2 regions of the Acinetobacter portensis genome follow, and region 1 is predicted to be linked to the other one. Evidence: predicted binding sites of a transcription regulator. Region 1 holds the regulator's gene; the other holds the start of a gene.
The links. The regulator PhoB, encoded in region 1, activates phosphate uptake and scavenging genes when phosphate is short. The targets are predictions, from matches to a motif close to TGTCATNAANCTGTCATAA.
Positions count from the first base shown of each region.

Region 2: a site for PhoB is predicted at 5,836-5,854, ahead of GTK57_RS01545 (inorganic phosphate transporter). Genes of this name have one in related genera too.

Region 1 is NZ_JAAARQ010000002.1:1,126,024-1,137,642, reverse strand. It holds gene GTK57_RS05385 (catalase) at 1-148, shown strand, start outside; partial or broken gene GTK57_RS05380 (ankyrin repeat domain-containing protein) at 335-831, shown strand; gene pncB (nicotinate phosphoribosyltransferase) at 1,024-2,226, shown strand; gene GTK57_RS05370 (sulfurtransferase) at 2,396-3,238, shown strand; gene asd (archaetidylserine decarboxylase) at 3,235-4,086, shown strand; gene phoR (phosphate regulon sensor histidine kinase PhoR) at 4,142-5,500, opposite strand; gene phoB (phosphate regulon transcriptional regulator PhoB) at 5,510-6,220, opposite strand; gene GTK57_RS05350 (TetR/AcrR family transcriptional regulator) at 6,456-7,139, opposite strand; gene GTK57_RS05345 (autotransporter outer membrane beta-barrel domain-containing protein) at 7,585-9,996, shown strand; gene GTK57_RS05340 (SDR family NAD(P)-dependent oxidoreductase) at 10,190-11,029, shown strand; gene GTK57_RS05335 (LLM class flavin-dependent oxidoreductase) at 11,085-11,619, opposite strand, start outside.
Region 2 is NZ_JAAARQ010000002.1:342,179-353,797, reverse strand. It holds gene metH (methionine synthase) at 1-2,045, opposite strand, end outside; gene GTK57_RS01550 (autotransporter outer membrane beta-barrel domain-containing protein) at 2,418-5,351, shown strand; gene GTK57_RS01545 (inorganic phosphate transporter) at 5,901-7,520, shown strand; gene GTK57_RS01540 (hypothetical protein) at 7,577-9,124, opposite strand; gene GTK57_RS01535 (DUF7710 domain-containing protein) at 9,439-9,735, shown strand; gene GTK57_RS01530 (rhomboid family intramembrane serine protease) at 9,777-10,394, opposite strand; gene nfuA (Fe-S biogenesis protein NfuA) at 10,556-11,194, shown strand; gene GTK57_RS01520 (FepA family TonB-dependent siderophore receptor) at 11,379-11,619, shown strand, end outside.

The DNA.
Region 1 (11,619 bases):
TCTTGGCAATGTGAAAGATTCAGAAACTAAGCACATCATGTTGTCTTACTTCTACAAAGCAGATGCGGACTACGGTACGCGTATGACTAAAGCGGTGAACGGTAACTTGGCAACTGTTAAAGCGAAAGCAGCGAAATTAAAAGACTAAGTCTTTTAAATGGTCAATATAGATTGATCGGCTGAATTGGTGACTAGGGCGTAGGAAGTCACCTCAAGAAAGTCCTGTAGAACTCAATTCCTTTCCTGCACCCTAGGGGAGTTTTACAGGCACTCTTTTTTACCAATATCAAATTTTCATATTATGAAGTAAGTTCGATTTCTGTTGGAGTTCATCATGAAAGTTATGCAACATATCGTTTTAGCTAGTATTCTCGTGCTTGGTTCCGCATTCGCAAACGTGACTGTCGCGAAGAATATCTCCCCCGTTAAAACTGTTGCAAACGATCAGATGAACTCACAACAGGAATTGATAGCTCTTTTCTTTGCTGCTGCAAGAACGGGTAATGAAGACGTCATCAACGAGTTTTTAAAATATGGTTTTCCTGTAGATACGCGTAATGCAGATGGTTATACACCGTTAATGATGGCTGCATATTATGGTCATCAAAATATTGTTACGACATTAATTGCGTATGGTGCAGATCGTTGCGCACGTGATAATAAAGGTAATACTGCATTAATGGGTGCAATGTTCAAACTAGAATGGTCGATTGTGAAACAACTTCGTAAAACAGATTGCGATGTGAATGCAAAAAAACAGGTCAAAAAACCGTTGAAGAATTTGCCAAAGTGATTGGACAAGATAAAAAATTTAAGCAACTTAAGGATTAAATGAAGCCTTTGATTCAGAATCTATTGCTCATTTTTATCTAACAAAGCTATATAAAATGAATGAATAATAAAGACTCAATCTATATTGGGTCTTTTTATTTTGTCTAAAACCATTCAACTCTTCTTAAAACTTTCAATTTTTATTTAAAAAATATGCTTTAATGCAATAAGCACAGCGAAATACATAAAGATATGGCTCCAATCATTCAATCTTTGCTTGATACAGATTTGTACAAATTTACAATGCTTCAAGTGGTTCTGCATAAATTCCCACAGACGCATAGTGTCTATCATTTCCGATGCCGTAATTTGCAAGATACGGAATATCCATTAACGGAAATTTTAGATGATTTGAATGAACAATTAGATCATCTTTGCCAATTAAAATTTAAAGAAGATGAGCTTCTGTATTTAAGAAGTTTACGTTTTATAAAAAGTGACTTTGTCGATTATTTAGAACTCTTCCAATTAAAACGCCGTTTTATTAAAGCGGGAATAGACGAAGAAGGGCGTTTGGATATTTGGGTAGAAGGCCCAATGGTTCAAGCGATGATGTTTGAAATTTTCGTTCTTGCTATAGTCAATGAGCTTTACTTCAAACGTATTCGTTCAGATGAAGTTCTTGCCGAAGGTGAACGTCGTCTTTTAGCGAAAGTTGAATTACTTAAAAAATACGAAGCAGAACAAAATCCAAATGATCCACCATTTTTAGTTTCAGATTTTGGCACACGTCGAAGATATAGCTTTGAATGGCAAAAACACGTTATTGAAGAATTCCACAAAGCTGCACCCTACATTTTCCGTGGTACAAGTAATGTATTGATTGCAAAGGATTTGAACATCACACCTATTGGTACAATGGCGCATGAATTTCTACAAGCCTTTCAAGCTTTAGATGTTCGTTTACGTAATTTCCAAAAATCTGCGCTGGAAACTTGGGTGCAAGAATACCGTGGCGATTTAGGAATAGCACTGACAGATGTTGTGGGAATGGATGCTTTCTTACAAGATTTTGATTTGTACTTTGCAAAACTGTTTGATGGTTTACGTCATGACAGTGGCGACCCGTATGAATGGGGTGACAAAGCTTATGAACACTATAAAAATTTAAAAATTGATAGTAAAACCAAAATGCTCACGTTTAGTGATGGTTTGAATTTAGAAAAAGCATGGTCATTGCATAACTACTTTAAAGATCGCTTCCAAGTGAGCTTTGGGATTGGCACAAATTTAACAAACGATATGGGACAAACACCTTTAAATATCGTGTTGAAACTTGTGGAATGTAATGGACAATCTGTAGCAAAAATTTCGGATAGTCCAGGCAAAACCATGACGGATAATGACACTTTCTTGGCATATTTACGTCAAGTTTTTGATATTACCGAAGCATAGAATTGGACTAAATTTAGAAAATGCTGAACATGATGTTTGGCATTTTTTTTGATTAAAAAATGAGTTTACTTATCTAAAATTATGCTAAATGAATACTATAAATCCACAGATTACTAAAAAGTAAGTATGCTAATATTTAAGATATTGGACTAAATATAAAATGCAAAAGATGGCTAAATTTAACTTTGATTTCAAACTATTAATTGAAGTTGAGGACTTGGTTCCTCATCTAGGAAATACCAATTTACGTATTGTCGATTTAAGCCGAAGTTCGGTTTATGAACAATTACATATTCCGCATGCAATTCATTTGAAACCAAAGCTTTTAGTACGTCAAGAAGACAATACATCGGGTTTATTGCCAGAAGTGGAAGGCTTAGAAGAGCTCATTCAATATTTAAATATTTCGCCCGATCACCATGTGGTTGCTTATGATGATGAAGGTGGTGCATGGGCAGGGCGTCTAATTTGGAACTTACATTGTTTAGGTTTTCATAATACAAGTCTGTTAAATGGCGGTATTCACGCATGGTTAGGTGCGGGTTTACCCACCTCAGCAGAAGTAGAAAGCTTTGAAACTGTAACAAATTTAGTCCAAGTTAAATTAGATGAAACATATCGTATTCAATATGATGAATTGCTTGAAAAGGTGAAAAACAAAGAGATTCAGGTTTGGGATTGCCGTACAGAAGATGAATATACAGGCCTCAGATTAGCCGCTAGACGTGGCGGTCACATTCCAGGGGCAAGACATTTTGAATGGAGTACTGCCCTAAACCGTGAAAATCATTTAAAATTGCGCCCATTACAAAACACGCAACAACGTTTGGAACAGTTAGGCTTCAATTTAAATGAACCTGTCGTGGTGTATTGCCAATCGCATCACCGTTCAGGTCTGGCTTATATTTTAAGCCGTTTATTGGGTTGGAAAGTTCAAGCGTATGATGGGGCGTGGAGTGAATGGGGCAACTGCCTCGCTAGTCCTATTATTACTGGAGAGTCGCCGTCTTGAGCCTCACATCACGTTTAAAAAAACAACTTTTCATTCAAGCACAACGTGTTGTGCCACAGCACCAATTATCTCGTGTTGTAGGTAAGCTTGCGGCAAGTGAAACGCCTATTATTAAAAACACTGTTATTAGTGCTTTTAAAGCGCAATATGGCATTGATATGTCGATTGCAGAGCAACAAAATGCATTGAAATTTAAATCATTTAATGAGTTTTTCACACGTTCTTTAAAAGATGGCGTACGTGAAATTGACAATGATGCAACGAGTATTGTTTCACCTGCTGACGGTGCAATTTCACAATTAGGCAAAATTGAAGCGGGTGAGATTTTTCAAGCCAAAGGTCAAAGTTTTACAACTGAAAACTTAATTGCAGATCCATTACTTGCAGAACCATTTAAAAATGGTCAGTTTGCAACAGTTTATCTTTCACCAAAAGATTATCACCGTGTACATATGCCTTTTGCAGGTACATTAACTGAAACTTTGTATGTTCCGGGTGAATTGTTCTCTGTAAACCAAACGACTGCGGAAAATATTCCAGGTTTATTTGCACGTAACGAACGTATGGTGTGCTTATTTGATACTGAACTTGGTCGTATGGCGGTTGTTCTTGTTGGTGCGATGATTGTTGCAGGCATTGAAACTGTGGCAACAGGAAAAGTTAAACCATCAGGTCGTTTAGAAGTGAATCAACATAATCTGTTCTTGGAAAAGGGTGCAGAATTAGGTCGTTTCTATTTAGGTTCAACTGCTGTAGTTTTATTTGAAGAAAATAAAATGCAGTGGGATGCTGAATTTAAAGCGAATTCTACAGTTGAAATGGGTAAAGCTTTAGGTCATACCCTGTAAGTTTTATTTTGAATGATGAAACTAAAAAAGCACCTTTCGGTGCTTTTTTTATATATTAACTTGAATGGTATAAACGTTCTTTAGGGAAAACCGCCTTAAAAATTGAGCCCTGATTTTCTTTAGATTCAACATCTAAATATGCGTTATGTTGCATAAGAACGTGCTTCACAATGGCTAAGCCCAAGCCTGTTCCGCCTGTTGCTCGGCTACGTGCACTGTCTACACGGTAAAAACGTTCGGTTAAGCGTGGCAAGTGTTTAGGGTCAATCCCAATTCCTGTATCTTCTACAGTGAAGTAGCCATGCGTGCCATCATCATGCCAACCAATGGTAATGGTTCCACCTTTTGGTGTGTATTTAATGGCATTGGTAATCAGGTTACTAAAAGCACTCGCAAGTTCCATATCTGAACCAATAATTTCGCAGTGGCTGTCGATATCTAAATTCAGTGTGTGACCATAATCGACATTGTAAGCTTGTGCATCATCAAATAATTGATTCATTAAACTCGGCATTTCAATGATTTGATTTTTGGCGATACTTTTTTCATTTTCTAAGCGTGACAATAAAAGCAAATCATTGACCAAAGCATTCATACGACGTGTTTGCGATTGCATTTGATCAAATGCACGTTTCCAACGAGGGTTAATATCTTCTTGATCTGTAAACGTTTCAATGTAACCACTGAGCACGGTTAATGGTGTGCGAAGTTCATGTGAAATGTTATCTACAAAGTCTTTACGCATTTGTTCTAAGTTATGCATGCGCGTTACGTCATAGGCAACTAAAAGACGGCTTTCACCACCAAAACGCGTCATTTTGACTTGAACATAATGTTCTTCATAGACCGTAGATTTCATTTTCAAACCATCAGGTGATTCATCTATATGGTTGAAATATTCAATGAAATTTGGTTGACGTAAAATACTTAAAATATTACGACCACGATCATGTGTCTGAAAGCCTAGAAGATGTTCAGCAGCAGGATTCCACCATTCAATTTGATTGTTATCATCAATAAGAACAACGGCTTCTGCTAAGGCAACAAGCGATGATTGTGCTCGATCAATGAGTCCAACCATTTCTGCTTGAACAATTCGTTCTTGGCGTTGTGCTCTGTAAACATTAAAGAGTAAAGCACCCCAAATTCCCCCTAAATTAGGCGGAACATCATAAGGTCGGTTGGAAATCCAATCGTTGACTAAATAAAGTGAACGTAATTGTATGATGCAGAAAATGGCAAATGCACAGAGGATGCAACTCCAAAAATACCCAACGCCTAATCCAATAAATGCCGCAATCACAATCAAAAATGTGAGGAGTCTTAAGTCTTGCTTGGAAAAGGCCCATAAGCTGCTATAGCGAAACTTTTTATGTTCTCTTGCAAGCTCAGGAACGGGGTATGGTTCATACATAAATGCTAATTAACCTAATGCAACATCTGCTCGAGTAGAAAAACGGTAGCCAGTTCCACGAACAGTTTGGACATAACGATCTGCACCAAAAGGTTCTAAAACTTTGCGTAATCGACGAATATGAACGTCAATTGTACGGTCTTCAATATATACGTTTCCACCCCATACTTGGTCAAGTAATTGTGCACGTGTATATGCACGTTCAGGATGGGTCATGAAAAATGCCAATAAACGGTATTCAGTAGGTCCCATTTCTAAAATGTTAGCACCAAAGCTGACACGTTGACTGACTGGATCTAATAATAAACCATTTGCATCAATTGATTTTTCACCGCTTAAAGCATTTGAACGACGCAAAACTGCTTTTATACGAGAAACCAATTCACGTGTAGAAAAGGGTTTAGTCATGTAATCATCTGCACCAGCATCTAGACCTTGAACTTTATGGTCTTCTTCTCCGCGCGCAGTAAGCATAATGACTGGAATTTCAGATAAGTTTTCATCTTTTTTCAAGCGACGGCATAAATCGACGCCGCTTACGCCACCAGGCATCATCCAATCCAATAAGACCAAAGAAGGACGTTGATCGACAATCATTTGATGTGCTTGGCGCGCATCTTCAGCTTGTAAACAATTAAAACCTGCCATATCTAAAGCGGTATGGATCATTTCCCGAATAGGGAGCTCATCATCAACAATTAAAATGTAGTCATCTTTCACAGCGCAATACCCTATTAATATAAACGGTTGTCCGTTTTTGTATTTATGACAGGCTTATTACAAAGATTAATTATGACAGTATCATTGCAAAATGGAAATTATGACAATTCTAAAACCAAATTGTGACATTCTCTTGATGATTTTATGACAGTTTTTAGACCTCAAGTTGGTATCAGTTCAGCATTTGGCAAGATATTAAGTTTATAAAAATTAAAGTTACAAAATATTGGAAAAACTATGCTTCATCTGGATCTTGATTAAATAATGCTAAAAATGGCCAGTAACATGCAGATAAAACGTCTTCTTTGGATTGTTGGAAATTGTTCATTACCCAACGAATTGCAATTTGAGTCACATAACCATTTAAACCTGAAGCAACCAATGAAATTTCATATTCTGTTCGGTGATTATTTGGTTTTGCAATCATGAGAATATGATGAATCATACGATCGAATCGTGCCAAAGTTTCTTGAAGAGTAGCTTGGTTATTTAATTCTTGAACGAGCAGTCCATCGATATAAATAATACGTGCCATCTTCGGATTTTCATGCAAAGTATTGAGTAAAGCCATTAAGCCTGCTTCAATCATTTTTTTAGGATTTTCAGCATTTTGCTCTGTAGCTTCTAATACATTTTGGCGTAATTCTTCTACCAATTTTAAAAAAATAGTTTGAAATAGTTGCTCACTTTTTTTAAAAGATTCATAAAAATAACGTTCGGTTAATTTTGCTTCCAAACAAATATCTTTTACCGTTGCAGCGAAAAAGCCACGTGTTCCGTAAACTTGAATTCCTGCTGCTATAAGTTTTTCCAACCGAATTGCTTTGCGTTCTGAAAGAGATACGCCCTTAAATTGTCTTTCTTTCGCAGGTTTTTGTTCTGTCATAAGTTGTGCATCAATAAAAATAAGGTTTGTCATATAAAAAATACTGAGTTCATGATCATAAAAATTACGAACTTCGTTTTGCCATAATTTTAGAAAAATAGCTTAAATATTGAGCTGAAATTACATGCGATTTTGTCTTAAAAATAGTCAATATAAATAAAATAATATTAAAAGATTGCAATGTAAAGTTTTACCATTTGTTAAATATTTAGCAATTTAAAAATAAAAGTGTGAATTCATAATGCACCCTTGGTGTAACTAGATTGTTAATGATTGTTTAGTAATTGTTTTTAATAAAGTATTAAATACATATATTTTGTATGTGATTAAGGTGTTGTAACACTATCATTGAGTGATTTTATCCTTTTTTTTATTAAGTCAATGTTGTTTGTCGGATTGATTTTGAATCATTTATTAAGTTGAAATAAAGAATTGTCAAGTTTAGTATTTGCTTAATTTTTACCATTTGGAAAATATTGTGAAAGCAAAATTTAACATTCTGACTTTGTCGATCCTATCTTCTTTAGCAATTACAACTTCAATGTCAACTTCAGCAGCTGCATTTTGTCAGGCTGGTGTGACCGCGTCTTATTGGGGAGGGGGAACGCTAGAAGATCGTACATTAGGTGAACAGGATTGTATTGAGATTGGTGCTAGTGGTGGAACAAACCCTTATGCTGGAACAGCTACAAATTTAGTTTTAGACAGTGGTTCTCAATTAAGTATTTTAGGGTACTTCCAAGATTCAACAATGAATAGTGGTTCTGAGGTGACAATCGGTAAGCTTCCTCAAATTGCAACAGGTTCATATAATGAATCAATCCCTGCTATAGGTTCAAATATAACGGTTAATGAGGGTGCATTAATCCGTGTACATGCTGGCGGAACATTAGAAAATTCTCATATTAATGGGGGAACAGTTTATGTTAACTCAGATAAACACCCAGAAGATCCAAGTCAATCTTTAAATAACACTGTAAATGCTGACGGCAAATTATTCGTTTATCTTGATGCTCAATCTTATGGGACTATCATCAATAAAGGTGGTGCTGAATACCTACAATCGAGAGGTCAATCTTTCGGCTCAGTGATTAATGGTGGTCGACAAAATGTGATGTCTGCATCAACGGCTAATGACACCGTAATTAATAGTGGTGAGCAATATGTTCTTGAAGGGTCTATCGCAAACGGAACAATTATCAATAGTGGTAATCAATCTATTTGGGATAATGGTCAGGCAAATAACACTATTGTAAATGGTGGTGTTCAAGATGTTTTAGCGACTGGTACAGCAACTGGCGTTAAATTATATAATAACGGTGTTCAAAACATTCGAGCAAATGCAACTGCGAAAGATGTTGAAATTCATGATAATGCAATTTCATGGATTGCAGCAGAAGGTAAGTTATTAGGTTCAACTCAAATTTATGATCAAGGTCAGCTACAAATTGTTGCCGCAGCATCGGGTAAAGAAGCTGTTGTCGAATCGGTTACTTTAAATGATGCTTCATCGAGTGTATTTATTTTAGCGGGTAAACAAGATGATTTAGGGTCTCACATTGGTCAGCTAGATGGTAATGGTCGTATTGTATTTAAAACAGGTACAAACGAAACAACGGGTGAAGCTACATATGCTCATCTGAACATTGATGAGCTTTCAGGAAATCAACATTTCCATTTCAACACATCTATTCAAGATGGTCGTGGTGATTACTTAACAATTCAAAAAGGTAGTGGTCAGCATCAAGTTTCTGTAGCAGATTCAGGCGCGGAAATTACATCTCCTTTTGATAAAAATTTAGACTTAATTACAGATGTAAGCAAAGGTTCTGAATTTGAACTTGCCAATATTAGTGGTCTAAATATTAATGCGGTAGATGGTGGTACTTACATGTACGAACTAAAAAACCGTGAAGATGCCAATGGTCAAACTTGGTACTTAACCACAAAGCAAGATGAAAATGGCAATGAAATTACAACACCAGGTGTAGATGCTGTTTTAAGTTTAGGTAGTGCGGCTATTTTTGCATTTAACAATGAACTTAATAATTTACGCTTTCGTAAAGGTACGTTAAAAAACAATGAAGGCGCTGCAGGTGTTTGGACACGCGCAACAGGTTCAAAAACAAATGTAGCAACAGGTAATACGCATTTTGATTTAGAACAAATAGGTACAGAGGTTGGTATCGATAAGCAAATTGCTGTAAACAAAGATGGTGTTGCATTTGTGGGTGGTTTTGCAAGCTATGGTAAAGCAGATGTAAAACATGACCGCGGTGGTACCAGTAACATCGATAGCTATAGTTTTGGTGTATATGGAACGTATTTCCATGATTCAGGCTTATATTTGGATGGTACTTTGAAATATAACCGCTTCGCGAATGATTTAAGTGCGCATTCAACAAATGGTCAATCTATTACAGGTGACTACAACCAAAATGCTTGGGGTGGTGCGGTAGAAGGTGGTTTTAATACTCGCCTTAAACATAATACATGGGTAGAACCGTTTGTTCGTCTTTCATATGTTCAAACTCAAGCGAAAACACTGAACTTAAACAATGATATGAAAGCTGATATTGGCGCACAAAAATCTTTAGCATCTGAAGTTGGTATTCACTTAGGTAAAGATTTTACTGTAGCGAATAACAGTACATTATCGCCATATATTAAAGCGGCTTGGAGCCATGAATTTATGGATAACAATAATGTATGGGTGAACGATACCAATAAGTTTGAAACGAATTTTTCTGGTGATGTAGCAAAACTTGGTCTAGGTTTAAATGCTCAGATCAATAAAACCTTTAGCGCCTTTTCAGAAATGAATTATGTAAAAGGTTCTAAAGTTGAAACACCTATTCATGCAAATATTGGTGTTCGTTATAACTTTTAATGACTGAAATTTTTAGTGAATAAATGAAGAGGAAATTCCAAGTGAGTTTCCTCTTTTTTATTTAAGAGCGTTTCTATTTAAACATTAGAGTAATAGATTGAATATTAACTATGATTCAATACGTGCTATTTTAAAGTTTAATCAAGATTCAAAATGAAGTCTGTATTGCGACAGTGTTGGAAAAGGGAAAACGATGAATAATTTTCAAAATAAAGTTGCAGCAATTACAGGTGCAGGCTCAGGTATAGGTCAACAACTTGCAGTTTTACTTGCCAAAGAGGGATGTCATTTATCTTTAAGTGATGTGAATGAGCAAGGCTTAATTGAAACTGTTGAAAAACTGAAAGAAACCGATGTGCGCGTTACCATCAAAAAACTAGATGTGTCAGACCGTTTTGCTGTTCAAGAATGGGCAGAAGAAACTGTAAAAGATCATGGTTCTGTAAACATGATTTTTAATAATGCGGGCGTAGCTTTGGCATCTACTGTTGAAGGTGCTTCTTATGAAGAACTTGAATGGATTGTCAATATTAACTTTTGGGGCGTTGTTTACGGCACAAAAGCATTCTTACCACTCATTAAGCAAACAGGCGATGGTCACATCGTGAATATTTCTAGTTTGTTTGGATTAACCGCACAGCCAACACAATCTGCATATAACGCCACTAAATTTGCGGTACGTGGTTTTACAGAATCACTTCGTCAAGAATTGGATATGGAAAATTGTGGCGTGAGTGCGTTATGTGTACACCCCGGTGGTATTCGTACTAATATCGCAAATGCTGCAAGAACCAATGAAAGCTTAAAAAGCTTAGGGATAAATCCTGAAAAATCGGCAAAATCGTTTAATAAATTTTTACGTTGTCCACCTGAAGAAGCTGCTCGTCAAATTTTAGAAGCAGTGAAAAAAGATAAGCGACGTTTATTAATTGGTAATGATGCCAAAGCTTTAGATCTTTTACAGCGTTTACTCCCTGCTGGCTATCAAAAAGTCATTGCCTTTGCGAGCAAATCGGGTAAGCCTAAAAAATAGCTAAAATTGAAGTATAAAAAGCCTGCAATGCAGGCTTTTTATTTTTTAAAGATGATTAAGATGCTTCAGCCGCTTTGTTTCGTTCCGTAAGAACGTATTGATTTTCAGGTCGTTTAAGACCTAAGTTTTCACGTAAAGTTGTTCCTTCGTATTCTTTTCGGAACAAGCCTCGACGTTGTAATTCAGGCACAATAAACTCGACAAAATCGTTTAAACCTGTAGGTGTGGATGGAGGAAGCACATTGAAACCATCAGCCGCTTCATTTTCAAACCATTCTTGTAGTTGATCGACAACTTGTTCAGGTGTGCCAATAAGTGTCCAATGTCCACGCGCTGAAGCAATATATTCGTAAAGCTGACGAATGGTAAAATTATGCTCTTTGGCAATATCAATCATAAGTTGTTGACGACTTGAGAAGGTCAAATCTGCATCGCTAATTTTTGGAAATGGTGCATCTAAATCATATTTAGATAAGTCAATTCCACCTGCTAAACCTGCAAGTAAACCGCGTCCTACGTCAGGAAGAATCAAGCTATTGAGTAAGTCATATTTGGCTTTGGCTTCTTCTTCAGTTTGAGCAACAAAAATT
Region 2 (11,619 bases), 780 kb from region 1:
TCTTCAGTATCTTGGTCGATATACGTGGTGATGCCTTTGACTAATGCATATTCAAGACGTTTTGCAACGCTTGCATTACGCCACTCAAGGTTTTCTTCAGCTTTTTGTGCGCCCGCTTGACCACGGTATTTTTCAGCAACAGTCAGTAATTTTTCTGTTGCATCCTGACCGCTTTCACCTTGATTTTGGTTGAGTACAACATCTTCAACGGCAGCTTTTAACTCTGTATCAATATCATCGTAAATCGCCATTTGACCTGCGTTTACAATACCCATGGTCATGCCTTGTTGGATGGCATGATATAAGAACACTGAGTGAATGGCTTCACGTACAGGCTCATTACCACGGAATGAGAACGATACGTTTGATACACCACCTGAAATCATTGCATGTGGTAGGTTTTGTTTAATCCAACCTGTTGCTTCAATGAAGTCCACACCGTAGTTGTTGTGTTCTTCAATCCCTGTTGCTACCGCAAATACGTTCGGGTCAAAGATAATATCTTCAGCAGGGAAGCCCACTTCATTCACAAGTACATCGTATGAACGCTTACAAATTTCACGTTTACGTGCTGCTGTATCTGCCTGACCATCTTCATCGAAAGCCATTACAATAACAGCGGCACCGTACTGACGACATAAACGCGCACGTTCTACAAATTCGTCATAACCTTCTTTTAAAGAAATTGAGTTAACAACAGCTTTGCCTTGAACGCATTTTAAACCTGCTTCAATGATGTCCCATTTTGATGAGTCAATCATGATTGGCACGCGTGAGATGTCAGGCTCGGAAGCGACAAGATTCAGGAAATGCACCATTGCACCTTGTGAATCGAGCATGCCTTCATCCATGTTAATGTCGATGATCTGTGCGCCAGCTTCAACTTGTTGACGTGCAACATCTAAGGCTTCGGCAAAGTTTTCTTCTTTAATTAAACGAAGGAATTTTTTAGAACCCGTAACGTTGGTACGTTCACCTACGTTTACGAATAATGAATCTTTAGTGATGTTAAATGGCTCTAATCCACTTAAACGACATGCAGGTTCAATGTCAGGAATTTGACGAGGTGTAATACCATCAACCGCTTGTGCAATCGCACGGATGTGGTCAGGTGTTGTACCACAGCAACCGCCTGTAATATTAATTAAGCCACTTTCAGCAAATTCTTTAATAAATGCAGCTGTTTCTTCAGGCGTTTCATCATAACCACCAAAGGCATTCGGTAAGCCTGCGTTTGGATGCGCTGACACAAACGTATCGGCAACGTCAGACACGGTTTTTACGTGTGGACGCATTGCATCCGCACCGAGGGCACAGTTAAAGCCAATAGATAAAGGCTCTGCATGGCGCATTGAGTTCCAGAATGCTTCTGCTGTTTGACCTGTTAAAGTACGACCTGAGGCATCTGTAATTGTGCCTGAAATCATAATTGGTAATTCATAACCAATTTCTTTAAATACTTCTTTTACCGCAAAAATTGCAGCTTTAGCATTTAAGGTATCGAATACAGTTTCAATTAAGATGATGTCTACACCACCTTCAATCAATGCTTTAGTCGATTCAATATAATCAACTTTTAAAGCATCAAAAGTGATGTTGCGGAATGCAGGATCATTCACGTTAGGTGAAATAGATGTTGTACGTGATGTAGGACCAATAACACCTGCCACGAAACGTGGTTTTTCAGGTGTTGAATACTTTTCACATGCTGCTTTAGCAAGACGAGCCGCAGCAATGTTGATTTCAGGAACTAAATCTTCCATGTGGTAGTCAGACATTGAAACACGTGTACCGTTAAAGGTATTGGTTTCAATAATGTCAGCACCTGCTTCTAAATAAGCTTCGTGAATACCTTGAATAATTTGAGGTTGTGTAAGGACTAAAAGATCGTTATTACCTTTGAGGTCTGATGCCCAATCTGCAAAACGTTCACCACGGTAATCTGCTTCTTCTAATTTATGGCGTTGGATCATGGTACCCATCGCACCATCGATAATTAAAATTCTTTTGCTAAGAAGCTCTTTTAGGGTGGCAAGTGTAGACATTCAAACGTTCTCAGAAGGAATTAAAAAACGGTAATAATCTTAACAGATTAGCATATTGAATTCTGCGCTGCTTTCGTCAGAAAGTTGGATATAGATGATTTGAAAAAGTTATAAGACAAAGAATGTATTTTAATCAAGTTTAATAGGTTAATAGTTCAGCAAAGTAGGGGAGTTTATTTAATGACTATTTGATTAAAAGTTACACAAAGTAACAAATATTATTTATTTAAAAAGATAACAGATTTAAGTACTTAGTTTTAATTTAATAAAATAACTACTCAGTCACAGTATTTTTAATTAAAAGTGGTTGATTAAATAATAAACGATAATAAAATGAGTTATAAATCACAAAAAAATTAAAAAATAAGCTGTATGAATAAAGTCTATAAGTTAATTTGGTGTATGTCTCGCAATATTTGGGTAGTGTGTTCTGGGTTGGGGCGTGCATCGACAAAATCTAGCCATAGAAAAATAATAATTACAGGTTTTATTGCATTAAATTCAACTATTGTTTTTGCTGTAGAGTGTACTTCAGGAGTATCTCCTAAATATGCAATAACGAATCAGCAAAATGCACCGTGTACTATATCTATTGCCAACGATAACTTTTCTAATGCTTATAACTATCTATTAGTACGTCGCGGTAATGTTACGTTTACAGATGACTTTACATTGGTTATGTCTGGAAAGTCTGGTGTTTTTGCAGGGAATGTGAGTGGGATTACTGCTCAATACTCACCTTCTACGATTACTGGTAAAAATTTAACTATGACACTTAATGCTACAGGTTTTACAGGAAATGTTATTGGTGTCGATAATAGTAGTGCAAATACCATTAAATTTAATGATGTAAGAATTACGGCAAATCCAAGTCTATGGTCAAGCTATAGTTATGGCTTACTTGCTGGATCATCAACCGATTCGGGCGATTCTTCAGCAGCATCAAGCTATTCCGATATTATTGTGAATGATGCAACAATTACAATTGCAAATAATAGTGGTCAAAGTGCTGCATTACGTGCGATTCAAGGTGGACATAACAATAATATTGTAAATGGAAACGGCTCTACAGGGCGTATTACTGTAAATGGCAATTTAACGGCAAATGTTTCAGGTTCAAATTCAAGTGGTATTTATGTTTCTGGTGTAAGTAATACTCCAGTTGTGATTTTAAATGGAAGTAATAATTATATTAAGACAGTAAATAGCACAAATGGAAGTGCTGTTAAATTAGGTAAGGCGAATGATATTCTCGGTGGAGGGGCTGGTCAGCTGATTTTGAACGGTTCTCTTACTATCGACACTACGCAATCGAGCGGGGTGGCGATTCGTTTAATCGATAATTCATTTTTTGATAGTTCAAATACAAACTCATCACTTACAGTAGATGCAAAAGGTAGTGCAATTCATGTGAGTAATTCAGATGTTGGAACAGGAATAAACAATGGTAATGCGACATCTACGGGCGCAAAAATATATTTAAATCAAGCAAATTTGAAATCTACATCAGAAGATAAATCTTTAATTTTAGTTAACTCAAAGCAAAAAAATGTAGAGATAAAAGTCAATAAAACAAGTGATTTAACTGCGAGTTCAAAAGCTTGGCTGTTAGAAGTACAAGGTGACTCAACTGTCGATGCTAAATTTGAAAAAAATGTATATTTACAAGGGTTAGTTTCAAAATCAACAGTCGGCGATTTAAATATTGAATTGAAAGATAATTCTAAATGGCAGTTAGCTAAGAATAACGCTATAACATTATCCACTTTTTCAAATTTAGTATTAGATGAATCTACTTTAAATGCATTTGATGTAGAGCAAGCAAATTGGAGTGCTTCAAATTTTACATTACAAGGCCAAAGTGTTAATTCTAAAAGTGGTGTGATTAATCTTGATAATGGCAAGGTTGGAGACAAACTTACAATTGATGGTAATTATATAGCGAGTGGCTCTGCAACAGTTAAAATGAATACTTTGTGGAATGGTCCTGGTGATGATGTCGGTACAAACTCATCTTCTGATGTTTTGACTATTACTGGGCGTGCGACAGGAATGACGACAGTCGTTCCTGTGAGCGCTAATGGAACATTAAATTTAATAGATGGGAATGTGACACAAATCCAAAGTATTATTAATACAGTTCCTGTGATTAATGTTGAAACAGCAGGTACTCAAGCATTCCAAGGTAATGCAAGAACAACAGGTATATCTCAGGTACAGCTTGCTATGAGAAGTAATTCAGTTACAAATCAAGATGAATACTACTGGACAGCGAAAGCAACACAAAGAAATATTGAAATTATAAATCCTGAAACACCAAGCTATACTCAAATGCCTATTGCGAATATGGAGTTAGGTTATACAACATTAGGAACATTACATGAACGTCGTGGGGAAAATCAGACACTCGCATGGGATGACTGTGGAACATGTGTTAAAGATAACCAAGGTCAAAGTTGGGGGCGTGTAGTTGGTAGTCATCTAGATTTGGAAGGAAAAAATCGCTTTAACATAAATGGTGAACAGTACTTAATGCAACTAGGTCATGATTTTATTATTCACGAAAATATGGAAAAGCAGTCTCGTAATCATACAGGTGCATATATTTCATATGGTCGTAGCGATATGGAATTTGAAGACCGTTATAGAGCTATTGATGGACAACTTGTTGATCATAAAAATACAGGTAATGGAAAAACGGATGCATTTAGTTTAGGGCTATACAACACATATTATAATAGAAATGGCTCATATGTAGATTTAGTAGGTCAAGTATCTCATTTACGCAATACTTATAATTCTGAAGGTTTAGAACAAGTTAAACAAAATGGTTTAGGTGCTGTAATTTCATTAGAAGCTGGACGTCCATATGTATTAACAGAGCATAAAGATAACGAATCTGGATGGATGGTAGAACCTCAAGCACAATTAATATATCAATACTTAGGTTTAGATTCATTTAATGATAATGTTCGTACAGTTGATCAGAATGATCAACATGGTTTACGTGGTCGTTTAGGTGTTCGTTTAGCGCGAAATAGTGAAGCCAAAGATTTGAGAGCGAATACGGTTTATTTTACGGCAAATGTACTTCATGATTTTTTACAGCAAAGAGACATTAATATTGGTCCAGATACGATTAATGAAAAATACAATAATACATGGGGATCGGTTGGAGTAGGCGCACAATTACCTATAAGCCAACATGGCTATTTCTATGCTGATGGACGTTATGAACATTCATTTACATCAGAAAAGCGAGAAACTTATAAAGGTACTTTAGGTCTGAAATTTACTTGGAAATAAGCAAGTCAAACATAACCAAATTGAAGTTTAAAAATATAGATGAAAAGGTTATAAAATGAAAAAAAATTATATTGTGCCTCTAACGACAAATTGTATAAATATTATGGGACAACAAGTGTTAAGAGCATGCCTACAACCCGACCGTCGCGTAAGCTTGGATATTATTGGAATAAAGAAAAGTAAAAAATAAATAATCTTCTGTAAAAAGTAAAAAAGAGGCTATAAGCCTCTTTTTATTGTCATAAAAGTTTCATTCACTTGTCATAAATGTAGTGCATATTAGAAAGATACAAAAAGACATGATGGTTTTTTAATCAATTATGCGTATTGTTACAAATGAGTGAAACATGAGAATAAGGATGGGGATGTGATAGTTGTTTTATATAAGGCTTTGATAATACTTAGTTAATGATGTTTTTTTAACTGGTTTTCTCGGTAAAATCATACAATAAAGCATCAAAACTGACTTTATATGACAGTGTTTTGTCATATAATTGTCATAATTAAATTGAACAATAAGCGGATTGATCATCCTCTTTATTTGCTTGCATGAATTCTAATCAAACTCCTGTTGATTCAGCACAACAATCGGTTCAAACAAAATCGACCAATGTTCATGTGCCAACGCCTAAATATTTTGTACCGGTCTTTTTAACCGTCATTATTGCGACGCTTGTATATATTGGTATTCAATTGTCCGCAGATTTAGCTCACGTTCCAGCTTTGAGCTTATATTCAATTATTCTTTTATCTACAGCACTATTCATTGCGCTTGGATTTGAGTTTGTAAACGGTTTTCATGATACAGCCAATGCTGTAGCAACTGTGATTTATACCAACGCATTATCTGCACCTGTTGCGGTAATGTGGGCAGGTTTTTGTAACTTCCTTGGTGTGATGGTTGCAAGTGGTGCTGTTGCTTACGGCATTATTGCATTGCTACCTGTTGAACTTATTATGAATGTAGGTTCAGGTGCAGGTTTTGCAATGGTTTTTGCCATGCTAATTTCTGCAATTTTGTGGAATTTAGGCACTTGGTTCTTGGGTATTCCTGCATCGAGTTCACACACTTTAATTGGTTCAATTTTAGGTGTGGGCATTATGAACTATCTTCTACATTCAAGTAGTGGTGCTTCAGGTGTAGATATGGAGCAAGTGACTAAAGTCGGTAAAGCATTATTATTTTCTCCACTAATTGGTTTTGCTTTCGCAGCATTACTATTTTTGTTAGTGAAAAAAGTTTTTAAAAAGCAGATGGAATTATTCCAGCCGCCTGAAGGTAATAAGCCACCACCGCCCATTATTCGTGCAATCCTTATTTTTACATGTACAGGTGTAAGCTTTGCACATGGTTCAAATGACGGTCAAAAAGGTATGGGTTTAATCATGCTGATTTTGATTGGTTGTGTGCCATTGGCTTATTCATTAAATAAAAATTTAGATCAACAACATCTTCAGTCTTTTGAGCAACTTTCAGCTCAAACAGCAGCTGCTATATATCCTAATCATTTAGATATTTCTGATGTACAAGCACGAGAAGTACTCACAAAATATATTCAAACCAAAGAAGCAAATGCAGAAGTTGTACCTGCTTTAGCAAGTCTTACAGATCATTTGGGTGAGCGTGTAGGGCATTATGGTGATTTAAAAGATATTCCTGAAGCTGAAGTTTCTAACTTACGCAATGACATGTATTTAAGTACAATAGCATTCAAACGTTTAGAAAAAGCAGAGCAATTACCTGCAATTTCTGATGCACAAAAGAAAGTTGTTAAAGAATATCGTAGCAATTTAGATTCATTCTTACAGTACATTCCAAACTGGGTAAAAGTTGCCGTAGCATTGGCACTTGGTCTAGGAACAATGGTTGGTTGGAAACGTATTGTTGTAACTGTAGGTGAGCGTATTGGTAAAGAGCATATGACTTATGGTCAAGGTATGTCAGCAGAACTTGTCGCAATGACGACTATTGCAGCCGCAGATGGTTTTGGTATGCCTGTGTCGACAACCCATGTTCTAAATTCTGCTGTGGCAGGTACGATGGTTGCTAATAAGTCTGGTCTAAACTTCAAAATGGTAAAATCAATTTTATCGGCTTGGGTGTTCACACTACCTGCAACAATCTGTTTATCAGGTGTTCTGTACTGGTTATTCCTTAAAGTGTTTTAATTCACTTTGAAAATAAAAAAAACGCTGCGAATTGCAGCGTTTTTTATATCTTATTGTTACTTTTTAAGTCGATTAAATAATTTCCCAATAGGCAATTTATCATTGGCAAAGCCATATAAAGCTGCAAAAGGAAGTGCTGTACGTGCCAAATAAGCCACACGCCATAACCCGCCGTGATTTGCACCTTCCATCATTAGTTCTAAAGGGTGATCTAGTTTTACTTCAGGATTTGCCACTGATTGTGGATGACGTAAGTCATGAATCCATAAGCCAGCCATAATTGCATTGGTAGTTGCAGGCTCAAAGGCTTCAACATCAAATAAACTTGCACCGTTAAATGCCGCTTTTAGTAATGGATTTTTAGTCACAGAATGCGTTGTTGTTGATGGTGCAATATTAATACTGACGTGTTGCCCCTTATGTCTTGCTAAAGTTGCGCGCCATTGTTGAATGCGTTTTGCTAAAGCATAATTTGGACCTTGTTCAATGACTAAACAATCGGCAATACCATATTCCTTTCCATTATCAGATTGATACAGTGCAGATGAATTTTCTTTAAATAAGTGTTTTAAGCTTAAAGATGACACCGCTTTAGACAATGTTTTCTCAAGATGTGAGCGATCATTAAATTTAGCTGAAGAAGCTTCGACAATTGTTTTAGGAATGGCATACACATCGGTTGGGGTACACATAAACATTAAACTTGTATTTGCTTTATGTGTGCTGACAAATTGCATAATGGCATCCATTGCCATCGCAACACGAACATGCTTTTCACCATCTAAATAGGCAATAGCAGCCAAATCTAAATCGTGTGGATTTTCAATCAGCCATTGTGCAATTTCAGGTGTTTGCGTTAATAAATTTGCACCAAGCTTAGATTTTAGAATTTCAACGTCTGCATTTGCATCTAAATTTTCTTGAGAGGGTGCATAAAGTGTCGCATTGCCCGATTTTACTGTATTTAAAATTCTATCCCAAACACGTTCATTGGGTAAATCGACAGCAAGAATATTGGCTTTCCATTTTGATAGCCATGTTAAAGGACCTGCTTCAGATGCAGCACCAAATAACACCATGGTTCTATCTGAAAGATCAAACCATTCAGGATGTGCAACAGCTTCACGTAAGGCATTCGCATGACTTGGTTCTACAATGCCATTATTTTCCCAAATTTCAATTTGCTCGAGTAAAGCATCTCCCTGAAGTTTTTTTCCTTTATAAGGTACATACCATTCAGGTTCTACACTGCTTTCACCTTTAAATGTAAATGTATGAAGTGTCTGACTTGCTAAATCCATAACATTTGCAAAAGAATGCTTTTTACCATCTTTATAAAAATCGAAAGATTGATGTGCTTTATTTAAACCAAGTTCAGCAATTTCAATCGGGTGATCAACATTTTGAATACCAGACTCTACCAATGCTTTGAAATACTTAGGATAGGTTTTTCGCCAATTTTTTTCTTTAAATGCTAGAGCAGATAAATCTGAGTCCACTGTTGAAAGCGCTTCAGCAATAATTTCTCGCCCAACTTTTGATGTACTAGGTTTTGTGTTCGGATTTTTAATAGGAAATTGGAGACCATCTAGGGTAGAGGACATTGCAAAATATCTCGATATTGATGATGAAAATATACAGTTGTATACAATATCCTTGGAGCTTTGCTAAACCGTTGGCATTAAGTTCCAAAATCGAAACAATCTGTGTTTTGTTAAATTAAATGTAATATAAATAAGTTTTTAGGATTAAATTGATGAGGTGGAGTGGTAAATTTCATGGTAATTGTAGGGTGAAAATTACAGTATGTTGTTTTTCGATGTAAAAATATATTTTTATGTAAAATGTGAATTGAGTCACATATTAGTTGGTATAATGTTTGTTAAATGATCTATTTTAACTTGAGAATATACTGAAAATGACATCGGTTTATCTATTTACATCTAAATCTATGGGATTACCATCTGCTGTATTTACATCTTATGAATTAGCGTCAACTTGGATTAAAAACAACTACTTAAGTGGTATTTTAACGGAATATCCATTAGATCAAAGTTGTTATGATTGGGCGATTGAAGGTGGTTATTTTAAAGAAAAATCAGCCATTGATCGGGCACCTACATTTATTGAAAAATTTGTATCTGCATATCAGCAAAATTGGCATTTCGAGCATGGTGAAGAACTATGTAATCAAAACATGAGAAATAGTGCTTAATAAAATAAAGAGACCAAGTAAGATCTCTTTATTAAAACAGATTAAAATGGCAAATTAGAAAGCTTATTGATGAAATGTGGAATTAGACGAGGTTCAATAATAATCGTTATAATGACACCGTAAGCTGCACCCCATAAATGTGCGCTGTGATTAATATTACTGTTCCCCTTTTTGCCTGACCAAATACTATAAGCAATGTATAAAACAGCAAAAATGATAGAAGGTACAGGAATAAAAAATACAAAAATGAGTTTCCATGGCTCAAATAAAATATAAGCAAATAACACGGCTGAAACAGCACCAGAAGCGCCTAAGCTTGCCCATCTATGGTCATTTTTATGCTGTAAATAACTTGGAATAATGGCTGCAATTAAACCACCTAAATAGAAAAGAACGAATCCTAATCCTGAAAAGTATTGACGGTAGAATGTTTCAATAATGCTTCCAAAGAAAAACAGGGTAAACATATTGAATAATAGGTGCATGCCATCTGCATGAACAAAGCCGTGCGTAATGAAACGATCATATTGACCTTTTTGCATTGCAGGTGGCCAAAAAATAAGGCGGTTCATAATATTCTGATTTGAAAAAGCCAGAAAAGAAATGATTACGGTAATAATAATAATCGTAACGGTATGATTAAAAGGTAAGTCGAGCATAGTTAAATGAAGATCTTTCAAAATTCTTTAAAGCATCATAATGCCACTAAAATGATCAATAATCAGAACTTTTATAATTAATCCGACAAATTTAGTTGAATTTTAAAAATTACCCCACATCTTCAGTTAGAATAGCCACTTCAGCTTGAGGAAATATTGATATGTCGACTGATAACACCAGCACTGCAGTTGCAGAAGAAATTCCAAACTTATTAATTACTCCAACTGCTCAAGAGTATTTAGCGGATTTATTGTCAAAACAAAATACGCCAGGTATTGGTGTGCGTGTTTTTGTAGAAAATCCAGGTACACCACGTGCTGAATGTTGTATGGCGTATAGTGCTCCTGAAGAAGTACTTCCTACAGATTATAAACAAGATTATCCAGATTTTCCTGCATATGTAGATGCACCATCTATTCCATATTTGGTAGATGCGGTTATTGATTACAATAAAGATCGTTTTGGTGGTCAGTTAACATTCCGTGCGCCAAACTCAAAAGTACCACGTGTAGGTCCTGATGCCTCTATGGAAGAGCGTATTACTTATATTTTGCAATCTGAAATTAACCCCGGTTTGGCAGGACATGGCGGTAACTGTGCACTTGTTGAAGTTGTTGAAGATGAAGAGCATGGTTTAACTGCTGTACTAAAATTTGGTGGTGGTTGCCAAGGCTGTTCTGCAATTGATGTGACTTTAAAGCAAGGTGTTGAAACAACACTTAAAGAGCATATTCCTGAATTGGGACGTGTGGTTGATCAAACGGATCATACTCAAGCAGATGGTGCTTACTTCAAATAATTCATTTTGAAATAGTACAATTAAAATTTTATAAATAGCTTCCAAAAGGAGGCTATTTTTTTATCTATATAAACAATGCTAATGATAATAATTATTAATACGAATTGTGTTTAGTTTAATTTTTGTTACAATGCGAAACATAAAACACACACTCTCTTCTCAAACGTATATGAGTTCATTCATGATGAATAAGACTTTTTTGAAATCTGCACTTGCTTTTGCCATATCAACAATAACGTATTCAGTGACAATTGCTGCAAACGTAGCAGATGAGCAGAAAAAAGATAATCAAGCTGAAGTTACAAAATTAGATACGATTGTTCTAACTGCAGAAGAACAAATTAAACAGTCATTGGGTGCTTCTATAATTACAAAAGAAGATTTGGAAAAGCTACCAGTAGTAAATGATATTTCTGAGTATGTTC